Regions from separate parts of the Bacillus bruguierae genome, predicted to be linked through region 3. Evidence: riboswitches for the same ligand, from Rfam matches in the RefSeq annotation. Region 3 holds a riboswitch; each other region holds the start of a gene.
What was found. A riboswitch is a leader RNA that binds a small molecule or an ion and turns the genes downstream of it on or off. The one in region 3 is predicted to bind lysine.
Positions count from the first base shown of each region.

Region 1: linked by a shared signal. The riboswitch ahead of WAZ07_RS19845 (amino acid permease) and the one ahead of WAZ07_RS14465 (amino acid permease) in region 3 are both predicted to bind lysine.
Region 2: linked by a shared signal. The riboswitch ahead of WAZ07_RS06550 (aspartate kinase) and the one ahead of WAZ07_RS14465 (amino acid permease) in region 3 are both predicted to bind lysine.

Region 1 covers NZ_JBAWSX010000014.1:53,904-62,480, forward strand. Annotated here, with positions in the region: gene WAZ07_RS19820 (ABC transporter ATP-binding protein) at 1-196, opposite strand, end outside; gene WAZ07_RS19825 (NADP-dependent glyceraldehyde-3-phosphate dehydrogenase) at 887-2,326, shown strand; gene WAZ07_RS19830 (hypothetical protein) at 2,567-2,752, shown strand; gene WAZ07_RS19835 (hypothetical protein) at 3,022-3,207, shown strand; gene WAZ07_RS19840 (hypothetical protein) at 3,266-3,595, opposite strand; lysine riboswitch at 3,861-4,040, shown strand; gene WAZ07_RS19845 (amino acid permease) at 4,173-5,591, shown strand; gene WAZ07_RS19850 (ABC transporter permease) at 6,232-7,332, shown strand; gene WAZ07_RS19855 (GNAT family N-acetyltransferase) at 7,479-8,024, opposite strand; gene WAZ07_RS19860 (GNAT family N-acetyltransferase) at 8,213-8,577, opposite strand, start outside.
Region 2 covers NZ_JBAWSX010000002.1:474,326-482,902, reverse strand. Annotated here, with positions in the region: gene WAZ07_RS06580 (PepSY-associated TM helix domain-containing protein) at 1-296, opposite strand, end outside; gene WAZ07_RS06575 (ABC transporter permease) at 749-2,614, opposite strand; gene WAZ07_RS06570 (ABC transporter ATP-binding protein) at 2,627-3,394, opposite strand; gene WAZ07_RS06565 (YndJ family protein) at 3,719-5,347, opposite strand; gene WAZ07_RS06560 (DUF4166 domain-containing protein) at 5,335-5,964, opposite strand; gene WAZ07_RS06555 (DoxX-like family protein) at 5,969-6,877, opposite strand; lysine riboswitch at 7,067-7,254, shown strand; gene WAZ07_RS06550 (aspartate kinase) at 7,480-8,577, shown strand, end outside.
Region 3 covers NZ_JBAWSX010000008.1:50,347-58,923, forward strand. Annotated here, with positions in the region: gene pdxR (MocR-like pyridoxine biosynthesis transcription factor PdxR) at 5-1,450, shown strand; gene WAZ07_RS14455 (VOC family protein) at 1,802-2,605, opposite strand; gene WAZ07_RS14460 (hypothetical protein) at 2,700-2,903, opposite strand; lysine riboswitch at 3,065-3,258, shown strand; gene WAZ07_RS14465 (amino acid permease) at 3,365-4,834, shown strand; gene WAZ07_RS14470 (GNAT family N-acetyltransferase) at 5,026-5,535, shown strand; partial or broken gene WAZ07_RS26260 (amino acid permease) at 5,638-5,783, shown strand; gene tsaA (tRNA (N6-threonylcarbamoyladenosine(37)-N6)-methyltransferase TrmO) at 5,976-6,437, opposite strand; gene WAZ07_RS14480 (GNAT family N-acetyltransferase) at 6,632-7,171, opposite strand; gene WAZ07_RS14485 (kinase) at 7,298-7,891, opposite strand; gene WAZ07_RS14490 (NAD-dependent protein deacylase) at 7,999-8,577, opposite strand, start outside.

The DNA of each region.
Region 1 (8,577 bases), on a different contig from region 3:
CGAGCAACATTCCTACATATTTCATAATCCCCGCATTTGTTAAATCCCCAGCTTTTATATCATCAATTGCTAATCCAATTAACTTTGGCGGGATCACCTCAACGACATTGACAATAAGTAAACAACCAATGGCAATACTATACCTTTTCCAATGCATTTTAAAAAACCATGTTAATTTTTGTAATACAGAAAACAATGTAACCTCTCCCTTCTCGTTGTTGTATAAGCATAGGCTCGTTATCCGCTATCTAGCGTCTCCGTTTTTACCATACGCACCTCATACTTTTCCATCGTCATTCCTACCTTTCTAAAATGAATTATTGAAACTATACAAATGTATAGGAACAATCTAAAAAAAGGGACAAAAAAAGGCATACCGTCGCTTTAACGATATGCGAAAAACGCATAAAAGCGTACGTCACGGCACACGCAACGTACGCTTTCTTTTTAAACTAACAAGAAGCGTTATTTGTCCGTAGAGGTTGCGTGATGATATTTATTGTGTAAAACACCTAAGCCATTCATATATACGATTACAATCATCACGCGCACCTCCTTCTTCTTTTATTTTCCATTTTTAATTGTATAACTTTAAAGACTTTTCTGTCAATTATTTTTTTATTTTAAGATCTGTTAAATAAAAATGTTGATTTTGAATAAATTCGATAAAGTATTAAACATCGTAATAATAATATAACGGTTAGCAAAACGAGTTGATCGGTTAATAATTCTTTAACAGAGCCTTATTTCATAATGAAGAAAGCGAATGCAAAAACCGTGCCAAAAATAGATTTCACAAACATTTCATTTGAATTATTTTTTCAAACCTCATACAATCACCATATACTCACTCTTACAAGTCACTATATTTTTAGGAGGACTTACGATGCAAACTAGCAAGACGTATAAATTTTATATAAATGGAGAATGGAAAGAAAGCTCCTCGGGGCAAACAATCGACATTTCCTCTCCTTATCTTCATGAAGTAATCGGACAAGTACAAGCAATTACTCGCACGGAAGTAGATGAAGCGATTCAATTGGCGAAAGAAGCTCAAAAAGACTGGTCCGAAGCGTCTCTTCAAGATCGTGCACAATATTTATATAAATGGGCTGATGAGCTCGTGAATATGCAAGATGAAATTGCCGATATCATCATGAAAGAAGTCGGCAAAGGATATAAAGATGCACAAAAAGAAGTTGTTCGTACAGCTGATTTCATTCGTTACACAGTAGATGAAGCTATGCATATGCATGGTGAAAGTATGATGGGCGACAGCTTCCCTGGCGGCGCTAAATCTAAACTTGCAATTATTCAGCGCGCTCCGCTTGGCGTCGTTCTTGCCATCTCACCATTTAACTATCCTGTCAACTTAGCAGCTGCCAAGCTTGCACCGGCCCTTATTACAGGAAACGCCGTTATCTTTAAACCGGCTACACAAGGTGCAATTAGCGGTATTAAAATGATTGAAGCCTTGCATAAAGCAGGCCTTCCAAAAGGACTTGTTAACGTAGTAACAGGACGTGGTTCTGTCATTGGTGATTACTTAGTAGAGCATTCTGGCATCGATATGGTATCGTTCACAGGTGGTACACACACAGGAACGCATTTAGCGAAAAAAGCGGCAATGATCCCACTTGTCCTTGAACTTGGCGGAAAAGATCCTGGTATTGTACGCGAGGACGCAGACTTACAAGAAGCTGCCAAACATATTATTAGCGGGGCATTCTCTTACTCCGGTCAACGATGCACAGCGATTAAACGCGTACTTGTACATGAACATGTAGCAGATGAACTTGTTCGCTTATTAAAAGATGAAATTGCAAAGTTATCTGTTGGTTCTCCGGAACAAGACAGCACGATCGTACCATTAATCGATGATAAATCTGCTGATTTCGTTCAAAGTTTAGTAGACGATGCAGTGCAAAAAGGTGCAACTGTTGTCATCGGCAACAAACGTGAGCGTAACTTAATCTATCCAACACTTCTTGATCATGTAACGGAAGATATGAAAGTCGCTTGGGAAGAGCCATTCGGTCCGATTCTTCCAGTCATTCGCGTTTCTTCTGACGAACAAGCAATTGAAATTGCAAACAAATCTGAGTTTGGTTTACAAGCAAGTGTATTTACAAAAGATATTAACAAAGCATTTCACATCGCAAACAAAATTGAAACAGGCTCTGTTCAAATTAACGGACGCACTGAGCGCGGCCCAGATCACTTCCCATTCATCGGTGTAAAAGGTTCTGGTATGGGCGCACAAGGTATTCGTAAAAGCCTTGAATCTATGACACGCGAGAAAGTAACAGTATTGAATTTGATGTAAAGACAGAAAACCTCTTTTTTAGGTGGGCGAGAGCACCTGGCCATGCATAGTAGCGGTCAGGGCTTTTTTCTGCCACTTGCGAGGTTTCAAACAAAAAAACAAAGTAAAAAGAAGTAGAAAATAATTTCTACTTCTTTTTATATTTTATAAAAATGGTTGCTAGCACTATATTTCTCTCGCACACACTCTATATCATTTTCATATATATATATTAACTTCTGATAGAGAGGAGGCGTTCTTATGGCAGTATCAAGATTAAACGGCCTAGTGGAAGGCGACAAAATTCGTGTGTTTTCAGCAGGACGTGAAATTGACGGTCAAGGCGTTTTCATTCGCGTAGAAAACAACTTCTTAGTTTGGGTTGATAACTTTGCAAATATCAACGTTACAAGCTTAGATACAATTAGCGTTCGTAAAGTTTCCTAATTACCTATAAAATTGTTTTACACTTTCACAAAAAGACACTGGGTCTATATCAAAAGGAGTTATATTAATCCTTTTTGAATAGACTCTGTTCAGATTAACGATGCACAAACTATTCGTAAGAATTTTGAATCTATGACGTGTGAGAAAATAACAGTATTGCATGTAATGTAACTCTATAAAAATGGTTGCTAGTACTACCTCTCTCTCGCACACACTCTCTAACATTTTCATATATATATATTAACTTCTGATAGAGAGGAGGCGGACTCATGGCAGTATCAAGATTAAACGGCTTAGTAGAAGGCGATAAAATTCGCGTTTTTTCAGCAGGAAATGAAATTGACGCTCAAGGTGTTTTCATTCGTGTAGACAACAACTTCTTAATCTGGGTGGATAGCTTTGCAAATATTAACATTACAAGTTTAGATACAATTAGCATTCGTAAAGTTTCCTAATTACCTATAAAATTATTTAACCCTTTCACAAAAAGATACTGGGCCTATTCAAAAAGAGTTATACATACCCTTTTTGAATAGACTCTTTTTTTATAATACGCTTTACACTTTTTATATGACTAATGGTTAAATCATAATCTACGTTAATCCAATATAACCATTCATTTGTACACTCAATAAAGATCCCTTCTGTACTTGTTTCCCCGTCAAATACTTCTATCTTATCTCCTAACGAAAAAAGAGGAGGTAATGCACTCTTTTCTGTTTTTTTACTTACATTCGTTTGTATATTATAGAGTAACCTCATACATTGTTCTAAAGAAACTGCGAGTTCTTCATTTTGTTTTTTTAGCTCCTCTATCGGATCCGGTTTTTCACACCTGTACATTTCCTTTCCACATATAAAACAGTTTCTCTTTAACCAGCTCTCCATCCGTTTATCCCTCTCAAATAAAGTGCTCTTCATGATAAAAGCTGCACTTTCTCCTTCTTTTATATACATATTGTATGATGCAAATCCAGAAGTTGTTTCATTATTTAAAACATACTTTATTATCTCAATCATCTGATTATATTTATTTGCATTGACGAATAAAAATCCATTTGTTACCCTTGGTTATGTTAACTTTATATATAAATCCTCATTCGTATCTCGGTGAGGTAGAGGTTGCAATTATTAATAGTATGATTTGGGAGATGTGTGGCATCGCTGAACAAATCTGAAAGGAATAATTGCCGAAGCAAGAAGTATCCACAACGCTTTTTTGCTGGGTCTGCATTGAATAAGTGCAGGACTGTCACAAGCTGTTTGCTTGTGGAGAGCTATCGAGAGATATGTCCGTGGGTTTCTTAATAAGATTGAGAAGCGCGTGAACATATACGCGCTTTTTTGTTTTGTTTGGAACTTCAAACACATACATATCTCCTCGCTTGACTTGGTTATACTAATTTTGGAGGTAGTTTCTATGCAACAAAAAAAATGGGGTTTTTGGGTACTCACTGCATTTGTAGTTGGAAATATGGTCGGAGCTGGTATTTTCATGGTTCCGAGTACATTAGCACAAACAGCTAGTCCTCTTGGTGTTACATTAGCTTGGTTAACGACAGGATTTGGCGTGTTAATGTTAGCTCTTGTTTTCGGTAATTTAGCAATTCGTCGTCCCGATTTAACAACAGGTCCGCAAAGTCATGCTTATGCACTCTTTTCTTCACAAAAAACGAAAAAAATGGCGGGTTTTAGCATCGTATGGGGCTACTGGGTTGCAAACTGGGCAAGTAACGTAGCGATCATTACATCATTTGCTGGTTATTTATCGCTCTTTTTCCCAATTATGAAAGATACGCATGTATTATTTTCAATCGGAACGTTCAACATTGAAGTTGGAAAACTAATTACGTTCTCTATTTGTACCCTTTTACTGTGGGGGACACATATGATTTTAACGAACGGCATAAACGGTGCTGGGAAATTGAACTTCCTTGCAACAACAACGAAAGTAACAGGATTCCTTCTCTTCATTGTGGTAACGTTATTTGCCTTCCAAGCATCTAAACTTGGACAATGGTATACACCGATTATTGATAAAGAAGGCGTTTCACACGGACTATTATCACAAGTAAACTTAGCTGCCTTAACAACACTTTGGGCCTTTATCGGCATCGAGTCAGCTGTCTTATTATCAAACCGTGCTGTTTCACCAAAAACAGTAAAACGCGCAACTGTTACTGGCTTACTATTAACAGTTGGTATCTATTTAGGAATTACAATCTTAACAATGGGCGTTCTTCATGTCGATAAACTACAAGCATCTGAACGACCATTAGCAGATGCATTATCTGCAGCAATGGGACATGGCGGCGGAAAATTAATGGCGCTGCTTGCACTTACTTCTTTATTTGGATCCATCCTAGGTTGGGTTTTATTAAGTTCAGAAGTACCATATCAAGCAGCAAAAGAAGGATTCTTTCCATCTTTCTTTACAAAAACAAATAAAAAAGGGAGCCCGATTTATTCGCTTCGTATAACAAACATTATGTCGCAAGTGTTCCTATTCTCAACACTATCCGGGACAATTGCCGAGGCGTATACATTTGTTATTACCGTTTCAACACTTGCCTACTTAATTCCATATCTCGTTTCACCAATCTTCCAGCTTAAACTTGTTATGACAGGTGAAACATACGAAAATCAAAAAGGTTCTCGTATCATAGATGGAATCATTGCGGCTATTGCACTTATTTATGCACTATGGGTTATTAAAACAGGATCTTCTGATGTGAAAACATTCCTGCTTGGCATTGGATTATTTATCGTCGGATTTGCATTCTATCCATTAATGAAACGTGATGAGAAAAAAGAGAAACAAAACGAGCAAGTTGCCTAAAAAGGTAGCTTGCTTTTTTATGTACATATAAAGAAAGAAAACCTCTTCTTTAGGGTGGACGAGAGCATCTGGCCGTGTGTGGTAGCGGTCAGGACCTTTTTCTGCCACGTGCGGTGTGAAAACAAAAGATATTTTCCAAATTCACCCATGATATCGTGATGTGCATATGATAAAATAACAGAAAAAGGAATAAGGAGTATTTGCAACATGTTACAAGTTTTCAAAAAGAGAAGTGTTGTGCACATTATAGGATATTTATTAGGGATTCTTGGATGCGTTCTCAATTTAACTGTGTGTATTCGCAAATTTTATTTAAATATGGAAATGATAATAGCTCTTTCCTGCCTGCTCATATCGACAATTTTTGTCTTATTCGCGATTATTCTAAACCGCCCATCTCTTATGTGTTTAGCTGTCTTCCCTACTTTACCTATTATGTCTTTGCCTATAATGGTATTAATAATAGCTAATTGCATGTATATTGCAGCAAGCCTATGCATGACAACCGAACACATACCTAAAAAAGGAAAACAGAAAAATAAAAGACTAGAACATTTTCGAAAAAATGGGTATTGAGTCGCTTCGAAGACCTGTTCATATATTTCAAATCGTAACAATCTACAATATAGAGGTGGCTATAGTGACAATCGAAACACTTTGGACGAGTCGTTTCCAGCAACATCTACAAAAAATCACGATGTACTTTGCTCGTATTGTAAGTGGTCTAGTTTATAGCTTCCTTATTCTTTTTGGCACTGGCGGCTATTATTATGCAAAATTTCTTCGTTCCTTTCCATCTGAGTCTGTTGCATTAACCATTGTGATGATTTTACTTACGGTTATACTCACTCGTTCTCCCATTCGAACATTTTTACAAAAGCCAGATATCCTATATCTATTGCCGATAGAAGAAAAACTAGCCTACTATGTTAAGCGTTCTCTTTTATATAGTTATATCATGCAACTCTTTCCATTATTATGCGCGGTACTCATCATTACACCTCTTGCCCAGCAATCATTACATACAACTCCCGCTTTTTTATGCGGAGTCTTTGTCATTCTTGCTTTTATAAAGTGGTGGAATATGTACATACATTGGACATATAGAAATACAGACTTTGCTTCATACTGGTTACTTATTCGGATATTCTGCAATGCAGCTATTACATATACAATATTTCAATTCTCTTCCATTACGGTTGTAGGAAGTATACTCCTTGTCATAACGCTCTTATTTTTATATACGATGAACAAACAAAAAAGGCACATTCGTTGGGAATATTTAATAGAGCAAGAAGAACAAATGGACATGCGCTTTTATCAATTTGTACATTTCTTTACAGATGTACCGCAAATTAAACAACAAGTCAAACAAAGAAAGTGGCTCACCACCTGGATTGAACAAATCTTGTATAAAAAACAATCTCCTTTTTTATATTTGTATAGTTTATCCTTTGTACGTACTAACGATTACTTTGGTATGTATATACGATTAACTTTAGTAGGAGGCTTTCTTTCCTACTACATTCCCACCTTTATTGGAAAAGGAATCGTCACGTTATGTTTCCTATACATATCATTTTTACAACTTCGTGCTCTTTGGAATTATTTTTCGGGAAATAGTATTGTAGCATTGTATCCAGTTTCACTTGTAGAGCGAAAGCGGGCTTTTATGACGTTTATCTATAGAGTGAGTTTTATACAGTTTTTGTTCTTTTTCGGGGTTATTTTACTGAAATAAAAAGAATCCATTTTGATCACAATGGATTCTTTTTATTTCGAACATTGCCGAAGGGTCTTTATTCCCTGTCGAATCGCCGATATATTAGAAAAACCGCCGATAAATACATCATTTGCACCGATATATCGTGAAAATCGCCGATAAACTTAATTCCGAGTATAGGCAGTAGTTGGAAGCAAGGAGTAAACGTTCGTATCATATGCAACATTATTTTGATATATATAATTTCTAAGAACGCCTTCTTTTTGAAAGCCTAATTTTGTTAGTAGTACATTAGATGCTTTATTTTCTGTAAAAACAACTGCTCCAATCCGAGTTAAATGTAGCTCATGAAATCCGTATGATATAACTTTTAAAACTGCTTCAGCGGCATACCCTTTTCCCCAGTGTTCAGGTAAAAGGGCATAAGCGATTTCCGCTCTCTTATGTTCGAAAGACCAGTCATGAAATCCAATCGTTCCAATAATTCCTTCTGTTTCTTTTATTTGAATTCCCCATTTTATCCCACGTTTTTCTTTATAGTTATTTGAAAAATTCCTAATTATATTTTCAACCTGTTCTAGATCTGTTAATGGATTTTGTCCGTAGTAACGTAATACATCCTCATTTGAAAAGCAATTCAATATTCCTTGTGCATCATCTTCTATTAGTTCTCTCAAAATTAGTCTTTCTGTTTTTAAAATAGGAAACATTCTCCCACTTCCTTGTTCTATATATATTCACTTTGATTTTTTAACATACAAATCGCTACTATGTAGAATACAACATGCCCACTACTGGCCTGCTCCTTTTGTTTCAAACCTCGCATGTGGCAGAAAAAGGCCCTCCCCTAAAGAGGGGGTTTTATATCGGGTTTCAATTTACATTTATATATAACACTTTACCCATTAAATCTTCCCATCAAAATAGTATTATAGTAATTTCCATCCGATAAAATTTTATCATTTTTTAAAATCCCTTCTACTTCAAAACCGTATCTTTCATAAAGACTTTTCGCTTTATCGTTCGTTTCAAGAACATTCAAAGTGATTTTCTTAATTCCATGCGAGTCTGCCCAATTGATGGATTCTGTTAAGAAGTTCTTTCCAATACCGTATCCCCAATACTCTTGTAATACGCACACGCCAAATTCTACTTTATGAGATGTTCTTTTCAATTTGTTCCCTTCACACCTTGAAAAACCTGCAATTCTTCCATTCACTTCAGCTACTAAAAATAGATTACTCACACTGTCTGTATCCTCTT
Region 2 (8,577 bases), on a different contig from region 3:
GTAACAGAAGCACCAGGATACGCTTTTTTGACTGCTTCTATTTGTTCTTCAGCAGTCAACTTTTCTTTTGTAGCTTGTACATAGTAATAATCTTTGTATATAATATTTTCAATTTGTGGTTTAAATAAATAGATAATACCTGTAATTGCTAATAAGATTACAAAAGGTGCAAAAATAATACCAGCATAAAAATGCCAGCGCCACACAGCTCGATATAAAAATTGTGCTTTTGCACTGTCTACCTGAGCTTCATGATCTTCAGTAGAATGATTTACTGTTTGTTGTTTTGCAAACATATTTCGTTTTCCCCCTAAATGATACTCGTCCTTCCTTATTTATCCCGCTATTTGTGGGCAGTAAGACCCCCACTGACGGGAGTTTCACTTTATAAAAACTTATAAGACTATAATTCTGATTTTTAATATATCGAATATATGTGAACATTTTGTGAGGATTCTTCAAACTTATTTGCAAGATTTCTATATAAATACAAATTAAAAAATCGACATAAAAAAACTCTTTCTTTTTAGGCGTGAGGGAGTATCTAGCCATGCATAGAAGCGGTCAGGGCTTTTTCCTACCACATGCAAGGTTTCAGACAAAAGGAGAAAGCAAGTAGCGGTCATGTTGTATTCTGCATAGCAGCGACTTATATGTCGAAAAGTTAAAATAGATTTATATACGTTCACTTACAATAAGCACGAAAGACCTTACATACACGATCGTACATAAGGTCTTTCTCTCAGCATTATATTTTCGGTAATACCATACCTTTATACAATTGTACTGTTATCCAGTAATATGCAAGATAAATGAAGACAAATAAACTAATTGGCATCCAAATTTTCACATACGGATCAAGTAAAATGAATGAAAATAGATTCATGCCAACTAACACATGAGCAATTCCAACAATCCCAGGAAATAAGAAGATGAAGAATACTTCTTTATAGATGCTGCGAGAGAGCACTCCTTTTCGAACACCAATTTTTCGAAGCATGGCATAGCGGCGTTTATCTCTAGATGCTCCTGTTAAAATTTTAAACATAAGCGAACTAGCCATCATCGCAAGAAAAGAAGCGCCTAGGAAAAATCCCATAAACATTGTACCGCTCATAAAAGTATACATATACTGATACGTCGTCATTTTCGTTTGCATTGGTACTTCTTCCCCGATATTTTTTTGTGCAACTTCTTTTTGTCGTTGATCTATTTTTGTAAGAATCGGTTTATATTTTTGCAAATTATCTACGCGAATTAAAAGGAGTGAGTGCACTGTTCCTTGTAATTTTTCATAATTTTCTTTATCAGCGATGCGAAGCGGCTTTCCGCCAAATTGATTGTAACTAATTTGAAATTCACGAACGAGTGCATCCTCCCATTGCCCAGGCATACTTGGATATTGCTGCGTTTCCCGCTTCTCAAGCGATGTGTATATTGGTTCAGAAAGTCCCTCACTTACACGAACACGGATTGGCTTTTTACTTTTCTTTGCACTTTTGTGCTCCGAAATAAGCGGTGGCTGATTAAGTAAATCGTCACGTAAAAAGTAAACCGCTTCGTTATTTTCTTTATAAGAATATTTCTTTTCTTCTATAATGTTCATTTGCTTTAATTCTTTTATCTCTTCTGCATTTGGATCATGAATCGTCGCATCATACACTCGCGAAAATTCCGTTGTCATTCCAACATTTTTTTGAAACGCCATCCCAGCTGTCATCGCACCAGCACCTAGTGCAATCAACATAGAAACTGTCCCTAATACTCTTGATAAACTATTAATTCGAAAACGTAGCTGTGCAAGTGTAAAGCTATTAAGTCCTGCTTCGTTTCTTTTTTTATTTCTTTTTAACATCGTAACAAATAAAGGCAATAATGAACCAAATATAAAATAAGTTCCAATTGTCGTACAAATTGTTGCAACTATAAGTCCCATTTCCTGCAATTCATTCACATGAATGATCGAGTAATATCCAATGCCTAGCATCAATATTCCAAGCACCGTAAAAACCGTAATACGAAGTTTACTTTTTTCTACCTCATCTTGCGTTTCATCTTCTCGTATAAGCTCTAATTCTGTTTTGCGCAGAAGACGAATGCTATTAATCATCCCTGTCACTGCAAAAAGAACAAAGAAGAAAAGTAACGTTGCAATTAAAGCAGGAATATAAAACGCCTCGTATCCCTTCGCTGATACATCCATACCTTTTATAAGAACCTTCCCTACCGCACTTGCTAATCCAATCCCCACTATATTTCCAATCATTAAAGCAACCATTCCAAGCCCCAATGTTTCGATAAAAAGCAGCTGTGCAACCTTTTTCTTTTTTGCACCAAGCATCATATACATTCCTAATTCTTTTCGACGCAGTGTAAGCAAAAATGAATTTGCATAAAGAATGTAAAATAAGGTAATAAACGAAAGTAACACAGAACCAATCCCAAAGACAATACGAATGCTGCTAATAATACTATTTTCTTTCGTAAATTCAGTATTTAAAGCCATCGTTTGAAACATATAAAAAATACTTATACTAACGATAAGACCAATTAACAAAACAAGATAATCTTTCATCATCTTTCGTATACTATGTATCGATAATTTCAGTAACATGTCCTCATCTCCTTATATCGCTTCCTTGGAAGAACTCATTTTTCCAAGCACATTTAAAATATCTTGATAAAATGCTTCTCTACTTCCATTGCGGTGAATTTCCTTATAAAGCAATCCATCTTGGATAAATAAAATACGTTCACAATAACTTGCACTAAACACATCATGCGTTACCATCATAATGCTAACGTGATGATTTTCATGTAAATCATGCATCGCTTCTAATAAACTTTTCGCATTTTTACTATCAAGTGCTCCTGTTGGTTCATCTGCAAGAATAATTGCTGGATTATGTACGAGTGCACGAGCTGCTGCTGTACGCTGCTTTTGACCACCAGAAACTGCAGTTGGGTATTTCTCTAAAATTGCTTCTATCCCAAGTTTTATCGCTACCTCTTGTACTTTTCCTGCAATTTCTTTTGAAGACACTCCTTGCAGTGACAACGGCAATGCAATATTTTCATAAATTGAAAGGTTTTCAAGAAGATTAAAATCTTGAAAAATAAATCCTAGCTTTTGCGCTCTAAAATCAGATAATGCATTTCCTTTCATATTCACAATATCTGTTCCAGCAATTTCCACCGTACCACTAGTCGCTTGATCAAGTGTCGAAATCACATTCAACAACGTCGTTTTCCCTGATCCCGATGGACCCATGATCCCAACAAACTCACCTTCTTTTACCGATAACGTTATTCCTTTTAATACCCTTGAGTGATTTTCATTTCTCTTCCCATATACTTTTTCTACTTGATTTACCTCTACTACAGCACTTTTCATAACTTCATCCCCTATCTCTTAGTATCTATTCGTATCTTCTCAGAAATTTTTTAAGTTTCTTGTAGGTAAATTCTTAAGAATTCTTAAGATTCACTATATATACAAGTTAAAAAACCCTTTCTTTTTTTGGAGGACGAGAGCATCTGGCCGCGCACAGAGATGGTCAGTGCCTTTTCCTTCCACATGCAATGTTTAAAACAAAAAAGCAAGTAGCGATCATGCTGTATTCTGCATAGCAGAGACTTATATATCAAAATTTAAAATAAATTTATATAGAACACCTAACAAAAAATGAGCTTGGCATCATACCAAACTCATTTTTTATTATGCAATATTCTCTTTTTGTTCTATTTCATAATCAATCTCTAGAAACTTTGCGCCAAACAGCCACATTTGATGATGTGCTGTTAACGTTGTTGCATCCTTCTCTCTTATCGTAAACGTTTCTGTGAGTGGCAAGCGAATCGTAAAGAAGCGGCTATGTAAATAAATCCCCTCATCCCCTCTTGCACTATTCCTTAATCGACTCGTAATAATAAGATGTTTCTTATCATTACGCAGTTTTAAAATGCCCGTCATATTCGCATATGGTAATGGCAATGCAATATTCATGTATGTTTCCTCGTTATATTCATGCTGAGAATAGAGCGCGACAAAGATTGTTTCATTCAGTTCGTTTTTCCGAACCCAGGCTCTAACGTCATTTCTACCGTCTTTTTCATCTTTTATAGCAACAATTTCTCCTTCCATCCTCTCTAAGCGATCTCCCATTCCTAAATGAATTTGTTGTACACGTCGGCTTATTTTTTCATACAAAAAAGCAAATGGCCAAAACCAGCGTGACCAGTGAATAGTTGCTTTTAACTCATATTCTTTCGTGTTCTCATAAAAATCAATAATAAGTGGTGATACATTCTTTGTATTAAACTGTTTACTATCAAAATCTATCACTTTATTTATAAGGCCTGTATATTCGTTCTCCTCTATTAAGTTATTTTCTAATAAAACATTTTTTCCAATTTTCATCTTACCTTTTATACGACTCATCGGTTTTCCATAACGCATATATGTCGGTGCAGCTTTTTCAATCATCCAGCCAATACAACCAGGGAATGCTACACCCATTCCATTCACAACTCCATGAATCCAAACCATTTGCGCAATCGTAATCGTCATGACATGCTTAAAGTTGCCATATGAATAGAAAAGCGAGAAAAGAATAGTTACCATAAGTGTACTAGACGAGATGATAAGAAGAATTTTTGCACTCTTTGAAGTAAACTTTGTTTTCCATACAAAAATCCCGTAAATATAAAGGGAAATAAGATAGAGTAACACTGCAAAAAATTCAAACGTTCTTGAATATGTAATCCCGATTGCAACTGTCATTGGTGAAATAATCATAATGAACATAGCGGTTGTATACAACTTACTTTTCTCTTGTTGTTTCCTCCCTAACAAACCGGCAAACAAGGGAAGTAAAAAAGCAGAGTAATGAAAATGAGCCGCTGTGAGTAAAACAATATCTGAACTAAACTGCATAATTGGTATATTTGCTACAGAGGCAAAGAACCAAAATCCACCTAAAAATAAATATATAAATCCACTATCAATTGCAGTTTCTTCTAACGGTTTCCATCCTCTTTCTAACAATCGGGATACTCCAAACAGTGCGACAATACCGGTATATAAAAACCAAATTATCGCAAATGGAAAATAGTCTGTTACAAAAGCAAGCATTGCACTTATTGCTGCAATCGGATAAAAAAATGCTGCGAGCTTATAACAAAATAGTTCGTCTCCATTTCTTTTTTTCTTATCTACAATAGAAAACGCCATTGGGATAAATACAAGAATAGACAATAATATAATCAATTCAACAGGGTGCAGATTTAGCCATTCTAATATAAGAAAAATAACATAATAGATGCAACCAATTATTATATTTCGCATAAATTTATATCCCTTTCTCTAAACGTTCCCTTATAGGAGAAAAGCGGTCCTAATAATGGATTTTGTACTTGTACTTGTATTCGATAACACTCTAATTCATCATCATAACTTTCTATAATCTTTGCCTGTCCATATAAAAACTTTGGCAACGGAATCTTCATTCCGCATAAGTAGAACCATTGTTTTTTAGATGAAATATGCATCGCTCCTTTTGCATCAACGTGAAACGCTAACGTCGATACGAGCAAATGCGGTTCACCAAAATAATCGACAATTTCATTTTGTTTACCATTCAAATACATAACAGCATGAAAATAACGCTTTTTTTCACCGAATAAAAACATCCGATTCCATCTTACAAATGTCTCTCCTTTACTGTCTTTCTCTGCTTTATTTTGGATAATAAATGGTACTTCTGTCCCTCTTTCCGAAAAGAACATCCGGAATTTTGCTGCTACTTTTAAAAACATTCTTACAGCAGCAGAACCTTCTGTAATTTCGTCCATCCTCCCTTCACCTGTAAAACTATATTCTTCTGTAATTGCATACCGTTTTTGTAACTTTGGGTGTAACTGATGATAGGATTCTTCTAATAATGTTTCGTAAATGGAAGTCAATTTTCTACTCCTTTCTACTTCTCTTACAATTCTTCGCTTGCGGTAAGTTATTGCTATTCATATAACCGATTATTGAGAGTCCAATTAATATGATGTTTAACGTAATCGGATTAAAAAGTTGCATAAAGCTAGCGATATTTGTAAATCCCGCCGCAGCTGTCAATATTAATATTATAAAAGTGTGAAGAAAAAATAATTTCTGTTTTTGGAAAGGTAACAACCAGATCACCCCAAACACAATTTCCAAAAATCCAACCATTTTAATCATTGCGGCAGCGTAATTTTCTGAACCAATAAGCTTGGAAAGCATCTGTACCTCTTCTGGATGAGTATATAAAATTTTCGGAATAAGACCTTGATAGATCCACACAAAAGACAACAAAAAGCAAATGAGATAATATGTAATAGCTCTTTTTAATAATAAACGCGGATGAAATCCTTTTTCTAACCACAATTTCAAGGCATCAAAACTCCAAGCTGTTGCCCACCCTAATAACGGACGAAATATATATGAATCTATAAATCTTCCTATACCTCCAAACCTCGTTTCATAATCATACTGCGTTTTAAAGCGAACCTTATTCTCATTCGGTTTATACTTCCAATAGCCTCTCCCTACCGAAATTAACGAAAGCTTACTATCTGTCCAAAATTTCAGTGACGAAATGCGTTCCCCGCCTTCTTTTTGTAATTCTCCTATTGATTCTCCTTCTCCAGCAATTTCAAGTCCGAAACCAATTTTTGTTTTATATAAAAAATGCTGTGGTTCGCCTTCGTTCTTCTCTAAATACGATATTTCTGTAAACCGTGCATCCCATTCCGTATGTATCTTTGGATCTTGTGTATACTTCCAAAGTTCATCCATTGTAGTTTCTATTTCGGTTTTTACATAAATGGGGTTTTGTTTTTTCATTCCCACTCCTCCATCCATATGTGAAATTTGTAATATTTACCCCTTTCAACCACATATCATTTTCATTTTACCAATAAACCATTTTAATTTTCAAAATTTTTATAACCCACTTGATTTCTCTCAACATTTTGATTACTATAGAACAAATGTTACAAACAACTTCATACAACCAATTACTCTCGCCTAATGACGTGAGATAGAGGTCGCAACTTTTATGAGTATTCTATAGGAGACACAGAGATTGTCAGTGAATGTAGATGAAAGGAAAAGTTGCCGAAATGTATATGTTCCTCTGAGCATATACATTGGGGCTGTTTTCGAATAGAAACAGAACTGTCATATATACAGCGGTGTATATATGAAGAGCTATCTACAAAAAAGAGAGATCATGTTTTTTATGATCATCTTCTTTTTTGGCGGTTTTTTTATTAGCTCCGTTTTCTGTTTCCTTTTTCCTGTAACAGCACCATCCTCACCTATTTGAGATGGTGTTTTTTATTTGCTTTCGATAACTTACAGGAAGATCTATACTTCCCATCTTATGTTTAACAACATTTTCCCTAATTTATTTATCTATATTAACTTGAAAGAGGGCTCTTATCATGGAGATTATTGTTCAAAAATTTGGTGGTACATCTGTCGGAAATATCGAACGGATTCAACATGTTGCCGATTTAATCATTGAGGAATATGAAAGAGGACACGGAATTGTAGCGGTCGTTTCTGCAATGGGACATAGTACAGATGAATTAGTATCTTTAGCTGCTAGTATTACAGATCAACCTAGTAAACGAGAAATGGACATGTTACTTACAACAGGTGAGCAAATTTCAATTTCTTTATTAACAATGGCCTTGCAAACAAAAGGGTATGAGGCAATTTCATTCACTGGCTGGCAAGCTGGTATTACAACAGAGCCCGTACACGGCAGCGCAAGAATTATCGACATAAATATAGAGCGTATTCAATCTTATGTACAAAAAGGAACGATTGTTGTTGTAGCTGGTTTCCAAGGATTAAGCAGAGATCAGGAAATTACAACGCTTGGCCGCGGCGGTTCCGATACAACTGCAGTTGCATTAGCTGCAGCATTACAAGCAACAAAATGTGATATTTATACTGATGTAACAGGTGTTTATACAACTGATCCTCGCGTTGTAAAAGACGCTTACAAATTAGATGAAATTTCCTATGATGAAATGTTAGAACTTGCAAATTTAGGCGCTGGTGTACTTCACCCAAGAGCAGTCGAATTTGCAAAAAATCATAATGTTATGTTAGAAGTTCGCTCAAGCATGGAACAAGAAAACGGAACAATCGTAAGGGGAGAATGTGACATGGAACAACAATCAATCGTAAAAGGCATTGCATTTGAAGATAATATTACACGTGTAACAATGAAAGGCCTACAAGCAGGAAAACTTTCCGCAGTCTTCTCTACATTAGCAAGTGCTCATATTAATGTAGATATTATCATTCAAAGTATTACAAATGAAGGAACTGTACATTTATCCTTCTCTATTCATTCAAATGATTTAAAAGAAACACTAGCGGTTTTAGAAGAAAATCGTGAATCTATGCAATATGAATCTGTAGAGTATGAAAACCATTTAGCAAAAGTATCGATCGTTGGATCAGGTATGGTATCTAATCCAGGTGTCGCTGCGAAAATGTTCTCAACATTACAAGAAGAACATATT
Region 3 (8,577 bases):
ACAAATGAAATGGACATTAGATACTGATAGTAAAATCCCAATCTATCAACAAGTTGTTGATTATATTGAAAGACGTATTGTGTACGGAGAGCTTCCACCTGGCAGTTTTCTTCCGTCAGAACGCAAGCTAGCAAAGCAACTTCATGTGAATCGAAGTACAATTACAACAGCCTATAATGAACTACGTGCAATGGGAATTGTTGAAAGTACAACAGGAAAAGGAACGCGTGTAAGCACACATATGTGGGGCGTATCTCCGAAATTCACACCAAATTGGAGGGGGTTTGTAGAGGGCGGGACATTTTTACCTAATTTACCACTCCTTCGCTACATTCGTGAGCAAGTGCAGCAAAATGACAATATCATTGATTTTGCAAATGGGGAGCTTGGATGCGATTTGTTCCCGCACCAGCAATTACAAGCGATTTTACGCGAACAACCGTTAACACAATCGTTAAGTTATGATCATCCTCAAGGCTATCTTCCTTTACGGCAAGCTGTAGCTACATATATGAAGGAGCACTTACAAATTGATGCAACTGAACAATCCATCATGATTACTTCCGGCGCCCAGCAAGCACTGCATCTTATTGTGCAATGTTTATTAAATCCAGGCGATGCTGTAGCATTTGAAAGTCCATCACATTGTTATTCCTTGCCTCTTTTTCAATCCGCAGGCATTCGAATTTTCCCATTACCAGTTGATGAACATGGGATTCATCCAGATGATGTACATGAGCTACACAGAAAGCATCGGATTAAAATGATTTTCTTAAATCCAAATTATCAAAACCCGACCGGAACGCTCCTTCATCCGAAGAGAAGAGAAACTCTTTTATCTTTATGTGCCGATTTACGTATTCCAATTGTTGAAGATGATCCGTCTAGCTTATTAACATTAGAAAAAAAAGAACAAGCATGTTCAACCTTAAAATCAATTGATACAAATGGAACGGTCATTTATGTCCATTCTCTATCCAAAATGATAGCACCAGGATTACGAATTGGCTGGCTCGTTGCTCCGCAGTCCGTTGTTGAACGCTTATCAGATGCACGGCATCAAATGGAATTAGGCTTAAGCATTTTTCCGCAATGGCTTATGCAGCAATTTTTTGAAACAGTTCCATTTGAAGCACATTTACAACAGTTACGGTCTGAATTAGTACAAAAAAGAAATATGTTAGCAGATGCACTGCAACATTCACTCCAGAAAGAACTCTCATTTTCCTTGCCAACAGGAGGAATTTATATATGGGGAAAATTACAACAACCTATCAATGAAAAACAGTTCATAATGCAAAGTTTAAAACAACAAGTTGCCTTTATGCCCGGCAGTATTTTTGGCGCAAAAGATGGTTACATTCGTCTATCTTATGGAAAAGTAGATATAAACCACATTACTGAAGGAATCTCTCGTCTGCAACAGGCGATTAAGTTGTCTCATACATAAAATTATTTCTGACATCTCTCTAACCAACTACTAGCCACTAAACGCATGTAAGTTATTTGTATATATACAAGTTAAAAAAACGACATAAAAACCCATTTCTTTTTAGGGGAGACGAGAGCATCTAGCCGTGCATAGAAGCGGTCAGGGCCTTTTCCTGCCACATGCGAGATTTTAAAACAAAGAGAGCAAGCAAGTAGCGGTCATGTTGTATTCTGAATACCTATTATTTATATATCGAAATATAAAATTGTATTTATATATAAGATAATCTACCTTTTGTCCTTTTCCAAATTACTCAGAAGTACAGTAGGTTTCTGTACTTCTGGCAATTTTCATTCAGTTTAATTCCTCCTAAAATATGTACATACCATTCCGTATATGACATACATTCATATTTTCTTCCTTTCCTTGAAACTCTACAGCAAATGGGAATTCACCGTAATTCTTTAATTGATTTTGAACGATACCATTTCCAATCGGTTCGCAAAATTGAATCGTTATTTTCCCAAGAGAAAAACCTTGCGATATCGCATTCCATTCCTTATTTATTTTGGGCGGACTCATTTCTATATGCAGTAAATCTTTCCATCGTTTGCTTGTTTCATTTACATTAGTAACAGCATAGAACACTGTTTTCATTCCAATTATGTGATTATTATGGGGCGAGATTACTCCTTTTTTCTGTAAATCATCCCTTCTTTTTTCATCCGATTCACTCCACTCAATGAAAAATGGGAACCTGGGGCCGTCTCCCTCTTGTTCAATAAATAGCATTTTCCAGCTTAATAGAGTTCCATCATCCCTCATACGTTTCCCTTCCAATGGACCTTTTATATGAAATCCCTTTGCCACCAGTCTCTCAGTAAGCTCTTCCATCTGTTCTGTACGCAGTGCAATTTGAAGCATTCCTTCCTCTATTTGTAACTTATGAATAGCTTGTTGAATAAGGGGATTCTCTGCTTCAATTGCAACCTCTTGATTTTGCACTGCTAAAAACTCAATGTATGCTAAATCAAAATAACATAAACTATTATGTGTCCCCCAATTCGTATGCTCTCCTCCTTGAACTACATGAAATCCATGTCGTTTCATTTGATTTATCACCTCAGCTGGAGAACACCTAACTACATGAACAAGATGATCAAACTGTAACATCTCCTCACCACCCTTACTTTTATTCTTTTAGTGTATTATCTTTCAATTATTTCTTGCAATTTAAATCTTCTGAAAATATGTTAATTCATGTTTATTATAACGAAAAAAATAAAGCTAATTGAAAGACTAAAGGATCTTTTCCACTAGAAAGAGGAGCCTTTAATTTTAATGCGATTCTTCCTGGAAATAAGAATTTCATCTCAAATAGCTTTGTCGAAAAATATTTTTCTGAATTTTCTATTAATTTTAAAGGATTTTTTGAAACACAATGCGAAACCATTGTATAACCTTTTTTCAATAGGTTACCTATTACATACTTTTTAGGATCGGGATGAATTTTGAAAGCACTTTTCTTAAATAGCCATTTTTTTCTATAAAAAAATCCTTGCAATATTTTCAGAAAATCATTACAATTGCCATATATTAAAAATCATAGTAATAGAAAAATCCTCATCAATCCGATGAGGTAGAGGTCGCGGCTTTTATTAGTAATCTAGACGAGACGCAGAGAACGTCAATAACCCTGGATAAAAGGAAAAGCTGCCGAAGTTTATACTTCTTCTCTGGAAGTATATGCTGGGGCTGTTTTCGAATAGGAACAGAACTGTCACGTTTACAAAATTACCGTGTAAACGTGGGGCGCTATCTTAACGGAAGGTATGATGGGGTGGCTATTTTTGAAATGCTCCGCTAAAGTCCTTTGGCGGTTTTTTTATTCCCCCCGCTCCTTCCTATCTTACAAGAAAAGGAGTGTTGAACATGAACGGCGCAACTACTAACGTTACCTCTACAGCTACAAATCAATCTGCACAAACAACTAACGAACTTCGACGCGGATTAAAATCTCGTCACCTTACAATGATTTCTCTCGGTGGTACAATCGGTACCGGACTATTTCTTGCTAGCGGTGGTGTCATTCATACAGCTGGCCCTGGTGGAGCTCTTGTAGCATACGCTGCAATTGGAATTATGGTTTATTTTTTAATGACAAGCTTAGCTGAATTAGCAGCGTACATGCCTGTTGCTGGATCTTTTAGCACATATGCGACAAAATTTGTTGATCCATCGCTTGGATTCGCATTAGGTTGGAATTACTGGTATAACTGGGCAATTACGATTGCTGCTGAACTTGCAGCCGTAACATTAATTATGAAGTTTTGGTTCCCAAATACGCCTTCCCTTCTTTGGAGTGGCATTTGCTTAGTCATTATGTTTCTTTTAAATTACTTATCTGTTAAAGGATTTGGTGAAGCTGAATATTGGTTCGCACTTATTAAAGTAGTTACCGTTATTATCTTTTTAATTGTTGGATTTATGATGATTTTTGGTATTATGGGTGGCGAGCCTGTTGGATTTAAAAACTTTACTGTTGCAGACGCACCATTTAACGGTGGTATTATGGCAATCATCGGCGTTTTTATGGCTGCTGGTTTTTCATTTCAAGGAACTGAATTATTAGGTGTAGCTGCTGGTGAAACTGCCGATCCAGAGCGTAGTATTCCAAAAGCAATTCGCTCAATCTTTTGGCGTATTCTATTATTTTACATCTTTGCAATTCTTGTTATCGGTCTATTGATCCCTTATACAACTGATAGTCTTGCAGCAAGTGACGTAACAGTAAGTCCATTTACACTTATATTTGAAAAAGCAGGGGTTGCATTTGCTGCTTCTGTTATGAACGCTGTTATTTTAACTGCAGTTTTATCTGCCGGTAATTCAGGAATGTACGCATCAACTCGTATGCTTTGGGATTTAGCAAGACAAGGAAAAGCACCGAAATTTTTAGGGAAATTAAATAGTCGCGGCGTACCTGTTAACGCGTTAATCGCAACTTCAGTAGTTGGCTGTGTCGCTTTCCTAGCTTCCTTATTTGGCGACGGTGTAGTATATATTTGGTTATTAAATGCATCTGGAATGTCTGGATTTATTGCATGGGTCGGAATCGCTATTAGTCATTATCGTTTCCGAAAAGCATATATTGCACAAGGAAAAGATTTAAATGATTTACCGTATAAAGCAAAATGGTACCCATTTGGTCCAATTTTCGCATTTGCACTTTGTGTCATTGTCATTTTAGGACAAAATTACGGAGCGTTTATGGGCGAGTCTATCGATTGGAACGGTGTACTTGTTTCCTATATCGGCCTCCCTCTCTTCCTTGCGCTGTGGTTAGGATATAAATTTACAAAGAAAACAAAAGTAATTCCTCTTGATAAAGTAGAACTTTAATCCGGTGGAGATTCTTCATCCCCTGCTGATTATCGGCTCTTACTGCCTGTTAATAAGTGATAAAGGTTAGCCAACACAATGGTGTTGGCTAACCTTTTTTTATCTGAACGAATCCTTGTTCAAAGGTTATAGTTACTTTATGTCGAATAGTGTACTATATATAAATTTTTCTAAAAAAGGATGAGATTAAAATGAATATCGCATTAGAAATTGTCTCCACAGAACAACTAGAAATATTAAAGAATTTTTATGCCCTATACTTACATGATTTATCCGAATTCTCACCTACCCTTCATCCAAATGAAAATGGATTTTTTGAATTTGATGCTTTTGAACTGATTTGTAATCGAGATGAGCTTTCTCCTTACTTTATTACATATGAAAGAAAATATGTCGGATTTCTCCTATTCGCAAAAACACCATTCACGGCACCAGAAACAGACTTCTGCATTAACGACCTTTTCTTATTAAAAGCATACCGCGGAAAAAATATCGCAGATCAAGCAATCTTAGAACTGTTAAAACAAAACAAAGGAACTTATTATGTAATGCAATTAAAAAGCAATAAAACAGCGATTCATTTCTGGGAGAAATTTTACCAAAAGAATGGGATTCAGTATCAAGCAGCTGAGAAAATGGATGGAGATGATTTATGCTTAACACAAACATTTACAGTACCATCATTACTTTCCAAGCTGTAATCCCTTTACTTCCCTATTTCTCATGTTTTTACAATAATAGAATAAGAACTATAAACAAAGGTTGGGGTTTCATGAACATTCGTGTAACTGATGGAGCAAAAACAATACTACGGTGCGTTTATGAGAAAATCTATCGATTGGCGCGGTGTACGCATTTCCTATATCGGCTACCTCTCTTCTTTGCGCTGTGGTTAGGATATAAATTTACAAAGAAAACAAAGGTCATCTCATTAGATAAATGTGAGCTTTCACAACAAAAAACCTGTCAATTCATATTATCAAGACATAAATATGAAAAATACTTAAAAAATAAAGCCTCCATCATATTATATATGACTAATATGTTGGAGGCTTTTGTTTTGTTTGAAGTACTGCCCAATAGCTATAAATGTTGTAAATAATAAAAAACAAACGTATCGATAGACCTTCTATCTATCAAATCATTTCCAATAATTTTTCATTAAATTGATAGACCAATTTGCTTGTCTAATTTCATTCTTTGGAAGAAACTCCTTCATTACAGGTTTAATATCAATGATAGGTGTTCCATCAATTGCATCTAATCCTTTCACCACTAATTTCTTTCCAGTATGCTCTATTAATTCAACTGTAGTTACACCTAATTTATTCGGTCTATTTTTTCCTCTCTGCGAAAAAATTCCGACTTTCGGAAAGTTAAGATTATTCCTCGGATGCCTTGCTTCATACTGAATTTTATCATCAGATACTTTGTCAAAGTAAAAAATTATTTCTAAGTGTGAAAAATCTTCTATTCCTTGTAATGCAGATTCATTTAATTCATCAGTTAGTTCGACTTCTGACACAACACTCCCCCAATTATCATCTTTCATTTCTTTACGAGAATTATGAACGTATGCAACTGGATTCATTATAATTTCCATATAAATCCCTCCCAAAACTTCTTTTTTTAATTATATAAGAGATTTAACTATAAAAAAATTTTGTTTTTTTAAATTAACTTAATAAGTTTTGCTAATAATCTACTAAAAAAATGCTTACTAAAAAATCCTTTCCAACAATAATTGACATCATCTCACCGATAGAACGTCTTCCTTATATAATTTGTTGTCATAAGTTATTTTAATTTTTTACTTAAAACAATGCTTCTGTAATTTGTAATTTCCCAATTGACATATTCAATAAAACGATATCCTTTATCACCGTAGTATTTAATCAGATGACTAGCTCCCTCAGCCGTATCTAATGCGAGTTCCTCTACCCCTTCTTTTGTTGCCGTTTCTTCAGCTAATTCAAGCAATTTTCTTCCAACTCCCATTGATTGATAAGAAGGATGGACTCCAAACTGACCTATTCCTGCTACATTGCTTTTGTTATACCAATTGCACCCTTTATTATTCTCTGGTGAGTAATAGGAAATTGTACCGATAATTTTATTATCCCAAATGGCAATAAAACATAATGCCTTATCAATTCTTTTAAGAGTAACACTAGAGTCCTGATAAGCAGCCAAATAATTAAAACCTACATCCAACAGTTTTTTATATGACTTATTTATTACTTTGGTTAACTCTTCAATATCATCTTTCTTACGATCGAAAGCACGAATATGTATCATATTATAATTAGTAAAAATATTGTTTTGAACTGTGCTCATATATATCCCCCTTTTATTTATGGTTTATCATTAAAAATGACATATATATATATATTATAAATTTTTTAAAACACAGCACAAACAACGCATGGAGAAATGAAATGGTCATGCGTTGTTTATTTTATCCTATCCTTTTAGAACCAAATCTGCATTTTTGTCAGGAGCTTCTGTGTTTACATAAAATTCTTCAGCTTTCCAATATCTATTCTCAAACTTTGTAATGTTCTTTTGTGTATCTTCACTTTCACGAAGAAATCTCTTACTTCTCGGACAATCTAGATATACAACATAATCATAGAAGCTTCTCCACTCTTTCCGCTGCAGAAAAACACCTTCTACTATAAGAACAGAAGGATTAGAAAGTTGAACTTCCTGCTGACTATGTGTATTAGATTCATCATCATAAACAGGAAGAATAAGATGGTTAGCGGATTTTAGTTTACCGAAAAAATTGCGACTTAACCAATCCGTATCCCATTGTAAGTTGTAATACTCATACCATTCCTCATTCCCCGTATTGTAACGTTTTTCACGCTCTACAATATAATCATCTATGTGAAAGACATGAAACGAGGTCTTCTTTTCTTTCATTTTATGACTAAGTTTTTTCACGAGTGTTGTTTTGCCAGAACGGCTTAAACCATCTATCCCTAAAATAAACCGACTGCCCACGCCGTTATTCTCAATTATTTCCAGTAATATTTTTTCATTCTCCCCCATATTACTCTCCCCTTTGAAACAAATCTCTTTTTTAGTAGCTACAATGAAATTTTAACGAGATTCAAACATATAAGCTATATGCCTTAACAATTTTGGTTTCCGTACAATTACTCTTCCCTATCTTTACCTACTAAAATTCCATTTACAAATTCACCAATTGTTTCATGAAACGCATAATCAAAATATTGCTCTTGTCCTGTTTGTTCATTATTAACAAGTATTGTTGTTGCTCCTATTTCTCGTTTTGCTATTTGCGGAAAGGATGCCACAGGCTGTACTTTCAATGACGTTCCCATCACAAGTAATACATCCGTTTCATACAACCTTTCAACTGCCATTTGAAATTGCGGCAATGTATCTCCGTATAACACAACATCAGGATTCAAAATGAAATTACACTTTTCACAGCGCGGTACTTCATGTTCAATCATATATTGTAAGTTATATTTTGCACGGCACTTCGGACAATGAGCAGATTGAAGCGTACCATGTAAGTCAATGACATGTGTACTCCCGCTCAATTGATGAAGTCCATCAATATTTTGTGTTAACACTACAATATCTTTTCCCGTCTGCTCTAACTGCGCAAGAAACGTATGTCCTTTATTTGGTTTATATTGATGGAATGTATCAATTTGAAAAATTGCCTTATAATGTTTCCAAAATTCTTTCGGATTTCGATTATA